3 regions of the Pseudooceanicola sp. NS-SX9 genome follow, and region 2 is predicted to be linked to each of the others. Evidence: riboswitches for the same ligand, from Rfam matches in the RefSeq annotation. Region 2 holds a riboswitch; each other region holds the start of a gene.

Region 1 (5,269 bases), on a different replicon from region 2:
TGATCAAGGGCGCGCTGAATTCCTTCGACACCGGCCAGTCGGATGCGGCGAAATCGCTGGGCTACAGCGGCTGGCAACTGTTCCGGCGGGTGATGCTGCCGCAGATCATCGTCTCGGCGATCCCGGACCTGGCGAATTCGGTCATGGTGATCATGAAGGCGCTGTCGCTGGGTTTCGCCATCGAGGTGATCGACATCTTCGCCCAGTCGCAGCTGACCGCAGCGCTGAACTTCTACTACCTTGAGGCCTTCGTGGTGGCGGTGGTGATCTACATGGTCATCGCCTATCTGGTCACCCAAGGCGCGGACCGTCTGGAAAGCCACCTGCGCCGCCGCAGCTGATACCCCCTGCCCCGAAAAGGCGAAGGCCGGCCCCCCTCCGGGGACCGGCCTTTTGCATTCGGGCGGGGGCATGTCCCGCGCCGGGCGTCAGCCGGTGCGGACCTCGACCTCGTCCAGGCGTTTCAGGCGGTAGATGGCCCAGGACACCGCCCAGGCCAGCAGGAAGGTCGCGATGATGGCAAAGCCGAGGTTGTTGAAGTTGTCGTCCAGCCCCGCGACCAGCGACCAGAAGCCACCCGTCAGATGGAACTGTTCGCGCAGCAGGCCCAGGGTCTCGACCCCGCCGATCAGCACCGCAACCAGGATCGAGACCAGCGTGATCGTCATGTTGTAGTAGATCTTGCGCATCGGCTTGACGAAGGCCCATTCATAGGCGCCCAGCATCATCACCCCGTCGGTGGTATCGACCAGCGACATGCCCGCGGTGAACAGCGCGGGAAACACCAGGATCACCCAGATCGACAGGCCGTTGGCCGCCTGGGCCGCGGACACGCCGAAAACCGCGACCTCGGTCGCGGTGTCGAAGCCCAGCCCGAAGAGCACGCCCAGAGGGTACATGTGCCAGCTGCGGGTGACAAAGCGGAAGGCCGGGCGAAAGAGGCGCGACAGCAGCCCGCGATTGCCCAGCAGCATGTCCAGGTCTTCCTCGACATAGGTGCCACCGGCGCGGATCCGGCGGTAGTTGCGCCAGATCGACAGGAAGATGGCGATGTTCATCGCCGCCACCAGCAGCAGGAACAGCCCCGAGACCAGCGTGCCGATCACCCCCGACACGCCCTGGAAGGCCGGGAAATCCCCCAGCACCGTCGCCGCCACCGCGACCGCCGTCGCGGCGATGATGACGACGCTGGAATGACCCATGGCAAAGCAGAAACCGACCGTCACGGGCCGCTGGTTCATCTGCATGAGCTTGCGGGTCACGTTGTCGATCACCGCGATATGGTCGGCATCGACGGCATGGCGCAGGCCCAGCCCATAGACCACCAGCGCGACCCCCAGCAGCGTCGGCTGGTTCCAGAACGCGACCAGCGCCCAAAGCCAAGCGCCTGCATTCATCGCCAGCAGCAGCGCGTAGATCGCGATCAGCCGCGGACGCAGCTCGGGCGCGGTTTCGTTGAAAAGACGGGACAAGGGGCTTGGCATTGGTCCTCCTCTGCCTGACGCATCCGGTGTCATAGCAGAGAAGCCGCGCCGCACCCATGCGACCCTGGCGTTCCGGGACACCCCGCCCGAAACTTCCACCGTGACGTTTGCGATGGCAGGTCTCCTGGCTTGCGGATCGACGCCGGAACCGGCCTTCCCGGGTCATGGCCCAGTGGCATCATCGGTCCGGCTTTCCGCCTACAGTTGCGGGGGCAGCCGCGGCATGGCGCCCAAAGGCACGGCACCGCATTCCCTATTCTCCCCCGAAGGGGAACCATCACCGTCTCTATGCGCCAGGATGACCGTCGGATCAATGCCCCGTGGCCGCGCCGGCAGGGCGGCGCCGGCAGGGATTGATCGACCCCCGGCCAGGGCGCCCTGGCCGGGGATGCGGGCCTAGCGCGACAGCGCCACCACCGGATCCAGCCGCGAGGCGCTATGCGCAGGCAGGTAGCCAAAGACCACCCCCACCAGGCTGGAGCTGGCGAAGGCCAGCAGAATCGTCACCGGCGAGTAGATGAAGGCATAGTTCGGCTGGAACAGCGAAATCACCGGCCCCGCCGCCAGCGCGATGCCGACGCCGATGACGCCGCCCAGCAGGCAGACCAGCACGGCCTCCAGCAGGAACTGCACCAGAATGTCGGCCTGCCGCGCCCCCACGGCCATGCGCACGCCGATCTCTCCCACCCGTTCCGAGACCGACACCAGCATGATGTTCATCACCCCGATGCCGCCCACCACCAGGCTGATCACCGCAATGGCCGCAATCAGAAAGGTCATGGTCTCGGTTGTGCTGGTGATGGTCTTGCGGATGTCGTCGGTGTTCAGGATGTTGAAATCAACCGTGCCATGGCGCCGCTTCAGCAGGTTCGACACCGCCTGTTCGGCGCTGTCCATGTCAACATCATCCGCCACCCGCAGGGTGATCGAACGCAGCGAGCTGCTGCCAAGAAACCGTGATTGCACCGTGGTATAAGGCAGGTAGAACGACGGGTTCCCCGACGAGCCGAAGCCGTTGGCCTGGGCCTCGACCACGCCCACGACGCGCATGGCGACCTGGCCCACGATGACCACCTGGCCCAGCGGATCGACATGCAGCGGATCGAACAGCGCGGTCTTGGCATTGCCGTCGATCACCACGTCCTGGGTATAGTTGCGCACCGCGCTTTCGGTGAAATACTGCCCCTCGACCAGCTTGGTGCCCTTGACCGAGAAATAGCCCGCGCCGACGCCGTTCAGCAGGGCGCTGGCCTCCTTGTTGCCAAAGCGTGCCACCCCCGAGGTCGAGACCGTCGGCGTCACCGCCGCCACATAGGGCAGCGCCGCCAGCGCATCGGCATCACCGACCGACAGCGTGGTGATCCGCCCGGAATGCGGATCGCCGAAACCGCGCCCGGCGAAGATTTCCAGCGTGTTGGTGCCGAGGTTCGAGATGTTCTTCAGCACCATCTGCCGCGAGCCCGCCCCAAGCGCCACCACGCAGACCACCGAGGCGATGCCGATGATGATCCCCAGCATGGTCAGCACGGTGCGCAAACGGTGCGCGTTCATCGACCGCAGCGCCATCAGGAAGGCTTCGCGCAGGCGGTCGCGCCCCTGACGCAGGTGGCTGGCAAGGCCGGCCGCGGGCGCGGTACGCAGCGGCGCCGCATCGGTCTGCGTGGCGGGCTGCGGCCGGAAGGCGGGGTTGGCGCGGTCGTCGATGATCACGCCGTCGCGGATCTCGATGATGCGTTCGGCCTGGCGGGCAACGTCCATGTCATGGGTGACGATCAGGATCGTGTGCCCCTCGGCGTGCAATTCGCGCAGGATGCGCAGCACCTCGTCGCCGCTCTGGGTATCAAGGGCGCCGGTGGGTTCATCCGCCAGGATCACATCGCCGTGGTTCATCAGCGCCCGCGCAATGGAAACCCGCTGCTGTTGGCCGCCCGACAGCTGGCCGGGGCGGTTGCGCAGACGCTCGCCCAGGCCCAGCCTTTGCAACAGGCGCCCGGCGCGGTCATGGCGCGCAGGCCCCGGCAGGCCCGCGTAGATCGAGGGCATCTCGACATTGCCGAGGGCCGTCAGCTCGTTCAGCAGGTGGTAGCGCTGGAAGATGAAGCCGAAGTGGTCGCGGCGGGCCGTGGCCAGTTCGTCCGCCTGCAGCGCCGAGACATCGCGGCCGAACAGCCGGTAGCGCCCGGCGCTTGGCGTATCCAGGCAGCCGATCAGATTCATCAGCGTCGACTTGCCCGACCCCGAGGCACCGACGATGGCCACCATCTCGCCGCGGCGGATCGTCAGGTCGACGTCGCGCAGCACCCAGGTTTCGGCATCACCCGCCGGATAGACCTTGCCCAGGCCCGAAAGCTCGATCACGGCATCGGGGCGGGCGGCGGCAGGGGCGTCTTGCGATTGCATGTCCATCATCGCCTCACGGACGCGGCCCGCCGGGGCCGCCACCGCCCATCGGCCCGCCCATGGGCGAGCGCATCCGGGTATTGCTGCTGGTGCTGTCAGAACCGCCCTCGCCCAGCACGACCGTCTCGCCCTCGGTCAGGCCCGAGGTGATCTCGGCCTGGCTGAGATCATCAAGGCCCACCGTCACCTTCTGCGGCCGGGGATGGCCATCGGGGCCCAGCACGTCGACAAAGCTGGCGTTGCCGCGGCTGCTGACCGCCGAGGACGGCACCAGCAGCACGTTCTTCGCCGAAGCCGTCACGATATGCACCTGCGCGGTCATGTAGGTCAGCAACCGGCCGTCGGGGTTCGGCACGTCGAAAGTACCGATGTAATAGATCGCATCATCGCTGGAACTGCTGGAGCTGGACGAGGAACTGCTGGAGCTGGAGGACGTCAGGCTGCTGTCGCTGGTGACATCCTCGGGCGCCGGTTCGATCACCTGCAGCTTGGCCTGATAGCGGTGGTTGCGATCCCCCAGGATGGTGAACCACACGTCCTGCCCGGGCTTGACGCTGACCACATCGGTTTCGGCAATATTGGCGCGCACGGTCATGGTATCCAGCTGCGCCACCACGACGATGGTGGGCGTCGACTGGCTGGCATTGACCGTGGTCCCGGCCTGGCTGACGATGGCGATGATCGTGCCGTCGATCGGAGAGGTGATGCGGGTATAGCCCAGGTCCGCCTGGGCGGTGCTGACGGTGACCTCGGCCTCGGTGATCTGGGCCTTCAGCTGCTCGATCTGGGCCTCGGTGGTGGCCACGTTCATCTCGGCCTCTTCCAGATCGGCCTGGGTGACGCCCTGGCCCTTCAGGCTCTGGTTCCGCTTCAGCGTCTGGGTGTAGTAGACCAGCGTCGCCTGGGCTTCCTTCAGCTGGGCGCGCACGTCTTCCAGCGCCGCCTCGTCGCTTTTCAGCGTGTTTTCCTGGGTGACACTGTCGATCTCGGCCACCACCTGGCCGGCCTTCACCTGCTCGCCCAGGGTCACGTCCAGCGTCTTGATCTGCCCCGACACCTGAGAGCCCACCGCCACCCAGCGTTTCGGCTTCAGCGTGCCCGTTGCCAGCACCGAGGTTTCCAGATCGCCCCGGGTCACGGTGGTGGTCAGCATATGGGCGGTGGGGGCGGGCCGGGTGGCCTGCCAGGCCGTATAGCCGATGCCGGCCGCCACGATCAGAAGGCCGATCCAGACCAGCGGCCGAAGGCGCCGCCGGGCCGTCGGGCCGGGAGAGGACTGTGTCATTGTGGTCATTCGCTTGTGCCGGCCCCCCGAACCGCCCCTCTGCGGCAGAGGCCAGCCCGGCCACCGCACCGCAGGCCGGGACCCGCCGTCCGGAAGACCA
Region 2 (5,269 bases):
ATCGCGGTACGGTCGAGACCGGCGAGGCCGATCACCACCAGCCGCGTCATGCGGGGCGCCGTGCCGAAGGGCTGGTCGTAGTAATGGTCGATCCGGGGGCCCACGGCCTGGATCGTCAGGCGCATCGGCTTGCCCTCGACCGCGGCAAAGCCCTTGAGGCGCAGGATGTCATGGGTGCGGATGACCTGCGAGAGGTGATCGCAATAGGCCTTGGGATCGCGGATTTCCGGCAGCGGCACGACGAAGCTTTCGAATTCGTCATGGTCGTGATCGTGGTGGTCGTCGTGATCATCGTCGTCGTCGTCATCATGGTGGTGATGATGGTGATGGATCTCGTGACGGGCTTCCATGTCGGCCTCGGCGGCGATGTTCATGCCCAGCAGCACCTCGGCCGGCAGGGCGCCCATGGAGGAGGAGACCACCTGCACCGCGTCGCGGGCGCCGTCCCTGAGCGTGGCCATGGTGGCCAGCAGCTCTGCGTCGCTCATCAGGTCGGCCTTGTTGACGACGATCATGTCGGCGCAGGCCAGCTGGTCCTCGAAGAGTTCAGACAGGGGGGTGTCGTGGTCGATGCTGTCATCGGCTTCGCGGGCGGCGGCCACGGCGGCCTCGTCCTGGGCAAAGCGGCCCTCGGTCACGGCCTTGCCGTCGACCACGGTGACAACGCCATCGACGGTGACCTTCGTGGAGATCGCCGGCCAGTTGAAGGCGCGGATCAGCGGCTGGGGCAGGGCAAGGCCCGAGGTCTCGATCACGATATGGTCGGGGCGGTCGGGACGGGCCAGCAGTTTCTCCATCGTAGGGATGAAGTCTTCGGCGACGGTGCAGCAGATGCAGCCGTTCGACAGCTCCATGATGTCTTCTTCGCGGCAGGTGGCGTCGCCGCAGCCGCGCAGGATGTCACCGTCGACGCCCAGGTCGCCGAATTCGTTGATGATGAGGGCAATGCGCTTGCCGCCGGCATTCTGCAGCATGTGGCGCACGAGGGTCGTCTTGCCGGCGCCAAGGAAGCCGGTGATGACGGTGGCGGGGATCTTTGCGGGCATGGAAGCCTCCCGAAGGGAACGGATCAGAAGCGGAAACGGCGGGCCCCCCTTTGGGGACCCGCCGCGACAGGGGGAAGGCGCGATCAGGCCGCGTCGTAGAGGCGGGGCGTCGTCAGGCCCGAGCCGCGCAGGCCCTTCAGCGACTTGGCCGCGGCCAGCACCGCGAGGTCTGCGAGCGGTTCCACCAGCACGACCAGCATGTAGGCGCCGCCGAAGCTGAAGACCGAGGCCGTGGTCGTGGCCGAGAAGCCCTGCCCGTAGAAGGCCCAGAACGCCACCCACAGCACCACGCCGCCCTGATATGCTGTCGAGAGCGCCAGCGCGTCGCGGTACTTGATGTCGACATAGGCGGTCGAGCGCGGGATCAGCCGGTCGGCCAGCGCCTTCAGCGCAAAGAGCGGCACCAGCAGGGTCGTCACGTTGGCGCCATATTGCGGCAGGTCGAAGGGGGCGAAGAAGACGCCCTGCAGCAGCAGCCCGAAGGCCAGGCCAAAGGCCGCGGGCGCCGCGCCCAGCATCAGGAACAGGGTCGAGCCGAGGATGAAATGCACCTCGGAGATGCCCACCGGATAGTGCGGCAGCACCTGGAAGAAAGTGAAGACGGCCGCCGTTGCCACGGCACCGCGTGCCGCCAGGGACGCCAGGCCCTTTTCCTTCAGGCCCGCCGCGGCGGTCTTCAGCCAGTAGGCGCCGGCGCCTGCGGCCGTTGCATAGGACAGGATCATTTTTGCGGGGCTGATCAGCCCCGGTTCGATATGCATATCGCACTCCTTGGGCCGTCACACCCGACAGCCGGTTCGGTTTCTCTACACGGCCGGTCTCCTGGCTTCGCGGGTCGTGGCGCTCCTCTGCCTTCCCGGCCCGGAGGGACCAGTGGCGTCTTTGAGGGCGCTCTCCGCTTCACAGTCGCGGGGGCGGCTGCGGCTGCAGGCCCCTGGTTGGGTCACCCGTTCCGCATTCCCGTTTCATCCCGAGGCGCTTGGGCGCCGTGTCGGGAACCGTATGGGATATCTTGTGGCGTGCAGGCCCCCCCGGCGTCAAGGCGCTTTGCCGCCGCTGCCCGCGCGGAAAGGGCGGGAAACCGCAGAAGATACCCCCCGAAACCCGCAATATCTTGGGGAGAAGCCTGTGGACGATCCCATATCGGGTAAGCCGGACGTTGACAGCCCCGCCCCGCAGCCGCACCTTTGTCGCAAGTTTCCGAATGCAACCTGACGTAGAAGGGCCCTTCCGTTGCGCTTTTCCCGCCTCCGTCTCACCGGCTTCAAGAGCTTCGTCGACCCGACCGAGCTGGTGATCAACGCGGGCCTCACCGGGGTGGTGGGGCCGAACGGCTGCGGCAAGTCGAACCTGCTGGAGGCCCTGCGCTGGGTGATGGGCGAAAACCGTCCCACCGCGATGCGCGGCGACGGGATGGAAGACGTGATCTTTGCCGGGGCCTCGACCCGGCCCGCCCGCAACTTTGCCGAGGTCGCGCTGACCATCGACAATTCGGACCGGCTGGCGCCCGCCAGCTTCAACGATGCCGACCAGCTGGAGATCGTCCGCCGGATCACCCGCGACGTGGGATCGGCCTACAAGGCCAATGCCAAGGACGTGCGGGCGCGCGACGTGCAGATGCTGTTCGCCGATGCCTCGACCGGGGCGCATTCGCCGGCGCTGGTGCGGCAGGGGCAGATTTCCGAACTGATCAACGCCAAGCCCAAGGCGCGCCGCCGCATCCTGGAAGAGGCCGCGGGGATCTCGGGCCTCTATCAGCGCCGCCACGAGGCCGAGCTGAAGCTGAAGGGGGCCGAACAGAACCTGGCCCGCGTCGATGACGTGGTCGAACAGATGGCCCAGCAGCTGTCGTCGCTGGAACGTCAGGCGCGTCAGGCGGCGCGCTACCGCGCCATCGGTACCGATCTGCGCCAGGCCGAGGGGATGCTGCTGTATCGCCGCTGGCGCGAGGCCGACGAGGCGCGCAACCTTGCCATCGCCGCCCTGCGCGGCGCTGCGACCAACACCGCCCAGGCCGAACGCCTGGCCCGCGAGGCCGCCGAGGCCCGCCTGCGCGCCGATGACGCCCTGCCGCCCCTGCGCGAGGAAGAGGCCATCGCCGCCGCCATCCTGCAGCGCCTTTCCGTCCAGCGCGACAGCCTGTCGGACCAGCAGGCCCGCGCCCTGCAGGCCATTGCCACCCTGCGCAGCCGGATCGAGCAGCTCTCGCGCGACCGCGAGCGCGAGGCGGGCCTGAACCGCGACGCGGGCGAGACGATCGAACGCCTCGACTGGGAGGCCCGCGAACTGGCCAAGGCGGGCGATGGCCATGCCGATGCCCTGGCCGAGGCGCAGGAGCTGGCGCTGGAAGCCGCCGAGGTGCTGGGCGAACGCGAGGGCGATCTGTCGACCCTGACCGAGGATGTCGCGCGCCTGGCCGCCCGCCACCAGTCCGCCACGCGCTTTCTGGATGACAGCCGCAAGATGCTGGCCCGCAGCGAGGCCGAGGCAGGCCGCGCCCGCGAAGCCGTGGCCGAGGCCCGCGGTGCCGCCGCCCATGCCATCGAAGAGGCCGAGGCCGCCGCCGAAGCCGAGGAGATCGCCCGCGGCCGCGCCGAAGAGGCCGAAGAGACCCTGGCCACCGCCGAAGCCGCCCGCGCCGAGGCCCAGTCCGCCGAGGCCGACACCCGCGCCGCGCGCTCCTCGGCCGAGGGCGAGGTCAAGGCCCTGCAGGCCGAGGTCGCGGCGCTGGCCCGTCTGGTCCAGCGCGATGCGGTCGAGGGCGGCCAGCTGCTGGATCTGCTGCGGGTGGCGCCGGGCTATGAAAAGGCGCTTGGCGCGGCGCTGGCCGATGACCTGCGCGCCCCGGTGATCACCGGGACCGACCCCTCGGGCTGGCTGGAACTGCCGGGCTATGACGCGACCCAGCCGCTGCCCGTCGGTGCCGTGCCGCTCTCGGATCACGTCAGCGCGCCTGCGGTGCTGGCCCGCCGCCTGTCGCAGATCGGCCTGGTGTCGGCCGATCAGGGGGCGGCGCTGCACCCCGCCCTGCGCCCCGGCCAGCGTCTGGTGACGGTCCAGGGCGATCTGTGGCGGTGGGACGGCTACCGCGCCGGCGCCGAGGACACCCCCTCGGCCGCCGCCCTGCGCCTTGAGCAGCTGAACCGGCTGGAAGAATTGCGCGCCGATCTGGACATGGCCGAGGCCCGTGCCGAAACCGCCCGCGCCGCCCATGACACCCTGGCCGAACGGCTCTCGGCGCTGACCGCTGCCGACAAGGCCGCCCGCCAGGCCCGCACCGAGGCCGACCGCGCCGTTTCGGATGCCGCCCGCCGCCTGTCGCGCGCCGAGGCCGAACGCAACCTCTCGGCCTCGAAGCTCGAAAGCCTCGGGCTGGCCGTCACCCGCCACGAGGCCGACGCCACCACCGCCCGCGAACAGCTGGCCGATGCCGAGGCGACGGTTGCCGGTCTCGATGATCTGGACGAGGCCCGCGCCGGGATCGAGCAGATCCGCATGGCGGTCGAGGCCGCGCGCATGGCGATGATGTCGCGCCGCGCCGCCCATGACGAATTGCGCCGCGAGGGCGAGGCCCGCACCCGCCGTTCGCAGGAAATCACCAAGGAGGTCTCGGGCTGGCGGCTGCGCCTTGAAAGCGCCGACCGCCGGATCGCGGAACTGGACGAGCGCCGCACCGAGGCCGAGGCCCAGCTGGACGAGGCCATGGCCGCCCCCGAGGAGCTGGCCGCCAAACGCGAAGAGCTGACCGAGGCCATCGCCGCGGCCGACCAGCGCCGCGCCACCGCCGCCGATGCCCTGGCCGCCGCCGAAGCCACCGCCCGCGAGGCCACCGCCACCGAACGCGACCTGGAACGCACCGCCTCCGAGGCCCGCGAGGCCCGCGCCCGCGCCGAGGCCCGCGCCGATGCCGCCTCCGAGGCGGTGACCCAGGCCGCCGAACGCATCTCCGAGGCGCAGGAGATGACGCCGAAGCAGCTGCTGGACAGCCTCGACATGGGCATCGACGCCATGCCGCCCTCGGATCAGATCGAGGCCGAGGTGAACCGCCTGAAACGCCAGCGCGACGCGCTTGGGGCCGTGAACCTGCGCGCCGAGGAAGACGCCCGCGAAGTGCGCGAGGAACATGACACCCTGGTCACCGAAAAGGCCGACCTGGAAGAGGCCATCCGCGCCCTGCGGAACGGCATCTCGGGCCTGAACCGCGAGGGTCGCGAACGCCTGCT
Region 3 (5,269 bases), on a different replicon from region 2:
CCCGGTGACCAGTTGGCGGTCATAGCCATTGGCAATGAGTTCGCGCGCAGTGATCCGCCCGACGGTGGCCGTGGTCGCGGCCGAGGATCCGCAGACCGAGGCGAACAGCGAACAGCCCAGCACGGTGATATGCCCCAGCCGCCCCGGCACCCGCCGCAGCCAGGGGGCAAGCCCGGTAAAGAGCGCCTCGGAGATCTTGGTGCGGAACAGGATCTCGGCCATCAGGATGAAGAGCGGCAGCGCCAGCAGTTCGGCCGAAGAGAGGACGTTGAAGGCCTGCTGCGCCAGCAGCTTCTCGAAGGGCATATGGGGGCGGAACAGGCTGATCAGCCCGGCGCCGGTGCCGATCAGCCCCAGGCCGATCCAGACACCGCCCGCCAGCAGCGCCGCCAGCAGCCCGGCCAGGGTCAGGACGATCTGCGGCATCATTCGATCCCCTCGCCGGTGGCCAGCGCCTCGCCGCGCAGCAGGCGCAGCAGCTGCGCCACGATCTGCAGGCACAAAAGGGTCGTGCCCAGCGTCAGCACGCCCTGCGGCCAGGCCAGCGGAATGCGCACCACCGAAGCCGAGGTCGAGCCGCGCAGGAACGACAGCCAGGCCGCCTGGCCAAGCGCCCAGGCCAGCGCCACCGCGATCACCAGCCCCACCAGGCAGGCCGCCACATCCAGAAGGCGCGCGGGCCCCTCGGGCAGCACCTCGCGCAGGGCCGTCACCCGCACATGAGAGCCGCTTTTCAGCGCACTGGCCGCCGACAGCATGAACGAGGCCCCCATCAGGTAGGCCGAGACATCCCAGGAGAAATCGAGGCTGGTCAGGAAGAGGTTGCGCAGCACGATCTCGGCGCCGACCAGCAGGAAGATCCCGAACAGGCACAGCGCGGCCAGCACGTTGGCCAGCCCGCTCAGCCAGTCGACGGGCCGGATGAAGGTATCGAAACGGGAGGGGGACATGGGGTCTCCGGTCGGAAGGAAAAAGGGCCGGCCCCGGGAGGGAGAGGCAGGGCCGGCCACACGGTCAGGCGGCGGGGATCAGTTGCCGCGCACCGTCAGGTAGGTGTCGATATAGGGGGCGGCCTCGGGCACGCGCTTTTCGAAATCGGCCCAGAGGGGCTTGGCCTTCTCGATCAGCTCGGCCTTCAGATCCGAGGAGGGGGCGGTGATCTCGACGCCGTGGTCCTTCAGGATGGCAAGCTTCTTGGCGTCCTCGTTATGCGAGTTCAGCCAGAATTCGCCTTCCATCTGCGCGGCGGCGGCCTCGATCGCCTTCTGGTCCTTCTCGGGCAGTGCTTTCCATTCATCCAGATTGACCGTCAGGATGTCCGACGAGGCCTGCCAGTTGAAGGTGTTCATGTATTTCATGAATTCCCAGAACGAGCCGTCGACGCCCGACGAGGACGAGGTGGTCACCGCATCGATCGTGCCCGCCGCCAGCGCCGGGACGACCTCGCCCCAGGGCATCTGCACGGGGGCCGCGCCAAGCGCCTTGAAGAAGGCCTGGCCATTGGCATCGACGACGCGGATCTTCAGGCCCTTCAGGTCCTCCAGCGTCTTGATCGGCTTCTTGGTATAGACCGCCTGGCCGGGCCAGGGCACGATATACAGCAGCTTCTGGTTCATCTTGGCGGCCGCCGCCTCGATCATCGGGCGGGTGAACTTGTGCAGCAAGGCCAGGTCCGCCATCGTCGGCGCCATGTAGGGCAGCGATTCCGCACCCAGAGCAGGCACGTCACCCACCTGCTGGCTCATCAGGATCTCGCCCACAGGCACCAGGCCGTCGCGCACCGCGGCCATGCCTTCGGGCCCCTTGATGCCAAGCGCACCGCCGGAATGCACGGTGATGTCGACATCGCCCTTGGTCATCTCGCGGACCTTGTCGGCGAAGGCCTTTGCGTCCTCGGTCTGGAAGTTGCCATCCGGCCAGACGACCGACATGTCCCATTTGGTTTCCGCCATCGCCGGCGCGACCAGACCGGCAGCCAGAAGCGTGGCCAGTGCCACTTTGCGTGCAAATTTCATGCTGTTTTCCCTGTTGCTGGAATCGCCTCGCTGGGGAGGCTTGAGATTTCAGTACACCGGCGGTATCCCGAATTAAGGGTTTCAGGCGGATTTACCCCGGGTATCCGCCGGACTTTCCAATATTCCGCACAATAATTGCGCAAATAGGCGCGAATGACAGGGACTTCAGGATGGACCGCACGATCGACCTCAACTGCGACATGGGCGAAAGCTTTGGCGCCTTCACCGTCGGCGACGATGCCGCGATGCTGGATCTGGTCTCGACCGCCAACATTGCCTGCGGCTTTCATGCGGGCGATCCGGTCGTGATGGCGCGCACCCTCAGGATGGCCCGGGAAAAGGGCGTCTCGGTGGGGGCGCATCCGTCCTTTGCCGATCTCTACGGTTTCGGGCGGCGGCGGATCTCGGGCGAGCGCCCCGAGGACCTGGAGGCGCAGCTGGTCTACCAGATCGTCGCGATGCAGGGCATGGCGCGGCTTGAGGGCCACGCGATGACCCATGTGAAAACCCATGGCGCGCTTGGCAACATGGCGGCGGTCGACCGCGACCTGGCCGAGCTGTGCGTGCGCGCGGTCAAGGCGGTGGACCCGAGGCTGGTCTTCATCTCGCTGCCCTATTCAGAAACCTATGCCGCCGCCGAACGCGCCGGGCTGACCGTCGCCTGCGAGATCTATGCCGACCGCACCTATACCGACACCGGAGAGCTGACGCCGCGCAGCCAGCCCGGCGCGGTGATCCACGATCCGGCGCAAAGCCTGGACCAGGTGCTGGAGATGGTGGTGAACGGCGTCATCCCGACGACCGGCGGGCAGCGCCTTCCGGTCGCGCCCGCAACGCTGTGCGTGCATGGCGATACCCCGGGTGCCGTCGGCATGGCGCACCGTCTGCGCAGCGCCCTGGCCGAAAACGGCATCGGCATCGCCCCCTTCGCACGCCCCTGACCCAAAGCGCCTTCCGCAAGGTCATATGCCCGTCAGTGCCTTGCGAAACAGGCCCCTCCCCGCCCCTGCCTTCGGCTGGGATCAGCTGGGCTGCGTCTGCATATTGACGTCACTATTCGAAAATGATCTACATATAGATGCTTCAGGTGTCGCGGGACATTGTTCCGCGGTGAAAAGGGAAGCCGGTGAAAATCCGGCACTGCCCCCGCAACTGTAAGCGGCGAGCCACGCTCTTGCGCCACTGGGTGTCCCCGGGAAGGCGAGCGCCGGTGTCGACCCGCGAAGTCAGGAGACCTGCCCGGAGCCCAGGATTTGACCCGAACGGTGGGTTCGGGGCGTGTCAGTGTCTCCGGGCCGCGTTGGGCGTTCCGGTCCGTGCGCGTCCCCGCCTGCCGTCCTGACCGAAGGACGCGCCATGACGATCATCGTCTATTCAAAACCCGACTGCCGGCAATGCCTGGCGACGCAGCGTGCGCTGAAAGCGCATGGGCTGTCCTACCGGCTGGTCGATCTGACCCAGGATGCCGCCGCACTGGCGCGTCTGAGCGCCCTTGGCCACCGCCAGGCACCCGTGGTCGAGGCCACGACCGGCACCGGCCCCCAAAGCTGGTCCGGCTTTCGCCCCGATCTGATCGCCCGGCTGGCCTAGCGCCATGGGCAGCCTCGTCTACTTTTCCTCGGCCAGCGGCAATACCGCACGCTTCGTGGCCCGGCTGGGCCTGCCGGCGCTGCGCCTTGGCGCGTCAGGCCCCCTGCCCGACGCGCCGCCGGCCTATGTGCTGATCTGCCCGACCTATGCCGACGGCCAGGGCCGCGGCGCCGTGCCGCCGATGGTGATCCGCTTCCTGAACGATCCCCGCCGCCGTGCCGGGCTGCGCGGGGTCATCGCCACCGGCAACCGCAGCTTCGGTACCACCTATGGCCTGGCCGGCCGGATCATCGCCCGCAAGTGCCAGGTGCCGCTGCTGTGGACGCTGGAACTGGCCGGCACCGACATCGACATCGCCCGCGTCTCGCGCGGGCTTCGGACCTTCTGGAGCCAATCATGCCCGACGATCTAGTCCAGCCGCTGAGCGCCCCCGACTACCGCGCCCTCAACGCCCTGCTGAACCTGCCCGATGCCACCGGCCTGCCGCCGGTCTCGGCCGACCGCGAAGCCGCGCGCCAGTATATCCTTCAGCATGTCCTTCCGGGCAGCCGCCGCTTTGCCTCGGACGACGCCCGCCTGCAGTGGCTGGTCGAAGAAGGCTATTACGATCCCGCCGCCCTGGCCCCCTATCCCCCGGAGGTCCTGCGCCAGGCCTATGCGCGCGGCCGCGCCCATGACCACCGGTTTTCCAGCTATCTCGGCGCGCTGAAATTCTACACCAGCTACGCGCTGAAGACCCGCGACGGCGCGCAATACCTGGAGGATTTCACCGACCGCGCCGTGCTGTGCGCCCTGGTGCTGGCGCGCGGCGACCACCAGCAGGCCTTCGCGCTGATCGACGCGATCCTCTCGGGTCGGTTCCAGCCCGCCACCCCGACCTTCCTCAACGCCGGACGACAAAGCCGCGGAGAGCTGGTCTCGTGCTTCCTGCTGCGGCTGGAGGACGACATGGAAAGCATCGGGCGTGGCATCGCCTCGGCGCTGCAGCTTTCGAAACGCGGTGGCGGGGTGGCGCTGCTGCTCAGCAACCTGCGCGAACAGGGGGCACCGATCAAGGGCATCTCGGGGCAGGCCTCCGGGGTGGTCCCGGTGATGAAACTGCTGGAGGACAGCTTTTCCTATGCCAACCAGCTGGGCGCGCGCCAGGGCGCGGGCGCGGTCTACCTGCATGCCCATCACCCCGACATCCTGCGCTTTCTCGACACCAAGCGCGAGAATGCCGATGAAAAAATCCGCATCAAGACCCTCAGCCTGGGGGTGGTGATCCCCGACATCACCTTCGAGCTGGCCCGCACCCGCGCGCCCATGCACCTGTTCTCGCCGCTCGACGTGCAGAAGGTCTACGGTTGCGCCCTGTCCGAGATCCCGGTCAGCGAGAAATACCACGAGATGGTCGCCGATCCGCGCATCTCCAAGACGGTGATCGACGCCCGCGCCTTCTTCCGCACCCTGGCCGAAATCCAGTTCGAAAGCGGCTATCCCTACCTGATGTTCGAAGACACGGTGAACCGCGCGAACCCGGTTGCCGGGCGGATCTCGATGTCGAACCTGTGCTCCGAAATCCTGCAGGTCAGCACCCCCTCGGCCCTCTCCGAGGACCTGGGCTACCGGCACATCGGCAGCGATATCTCCTGCAACCTTGGCTCGCTCGACATTGCGAAGGT

The links. A riboswitch is a leader RNA that binds a small molecule or an ion and turns the genes downstream of it on or off. The one in region 2 is predicted to bind cobalamin.
Region 1: it holds a riboswitch for cobalamin, as region 2 does, so the genes downstream of both, AC2ITM_RS19490 (HoxN/HupN/NixA family nickel/cobalt transporter) here and AC2ITM_RS16035 (energy-coupling factor ABC transporter permease) in region 2, are expected to answer to the same signal.
Region 3: it holds a riboswitch for cobalamin, as region 2 does, so the genes downstream of both, AC2ITM_RS21495 (glutaredoxin domain-containing protein) here and AC2ITM_RS16035 (energy-coupling factor ABC transporter permease) in region 2, are expected to answer to the same signal.

The regions. Positions count from the first base shown of each region.
Region 1 is NZ_JBXXRN010000003.1:198,993-204,261, forward strand. Features, by position in the region: gene AC2ITM_RS19485 (amino acid ABC transporter permease) at 1-341, shown strand, start outside; gene AC2ITM_RS19490 (HoxN/HupN/NixA family nickel/cobalt transporter) at 429-1,484, opposite strand; cobalamin riboswitch at 1,582-1,778, opposite strand; gene AC2ITM_RS19495 (MacB family efflux pump subunit) at 1,881-3,884, opposite strand; gene AC2ITM_RS19500 (efflux RND transporter periplasmic adaptor subunit) at 3,898-5,169, opposite strand.
Region 2 is NZ_CM170818.1:3,370,290-3,375,558, reverse strand. Features, by position in the region: gene cobW (cobalamin biosynthesis protein CobW) at 1-1,046, opposite strand, end outside; gene AC2ITM_RS16035 (energy-coupling factor ABC transporter permease) at 1,130-1,807, opposite strand; cobalamin riboswitch at 1,842-2,064, opposite strand; gene AC2ITM_RS16030 (chromosome segregation SMC family protein) at 2,280-5,269, shown strand, end outside.
Region 3 is NZ_JBXXRN010000005.1:92,698-97,966, forward strand. Features, by position in the region: gene AC2ITM_RS21475 (TRAP transporter large permease) at 1-426, opposite strand, end outside; gene AC2ITM_RS21480 (TRAP transporter small permease) at 426-950, opposite strand; gene AC2ITM_RS21485 (TRAP transporter substrate-binding protein) at 1,029-2,015, opposite strand; gene AC2ITM_RS21490 (LamB/YcsF family protein) at 2,186-2,956, shown strand; cobalamin riboswitch at 3,084-3,272, shown strand; gene AC2ITM_RS21495 (glutaredoxin domain-containing protein) at 3,372-3,605, shown strand; gene nrdI (class Ib ribonucleoside-diphosphate reductase assembly flavoprotein NrdI) at 3,610-4,017, shown strand; gene nrdE (class 1b ribonucleoside-diphosphate reductase subunit alpha) at 4,002-5,269, shown strand, end outside.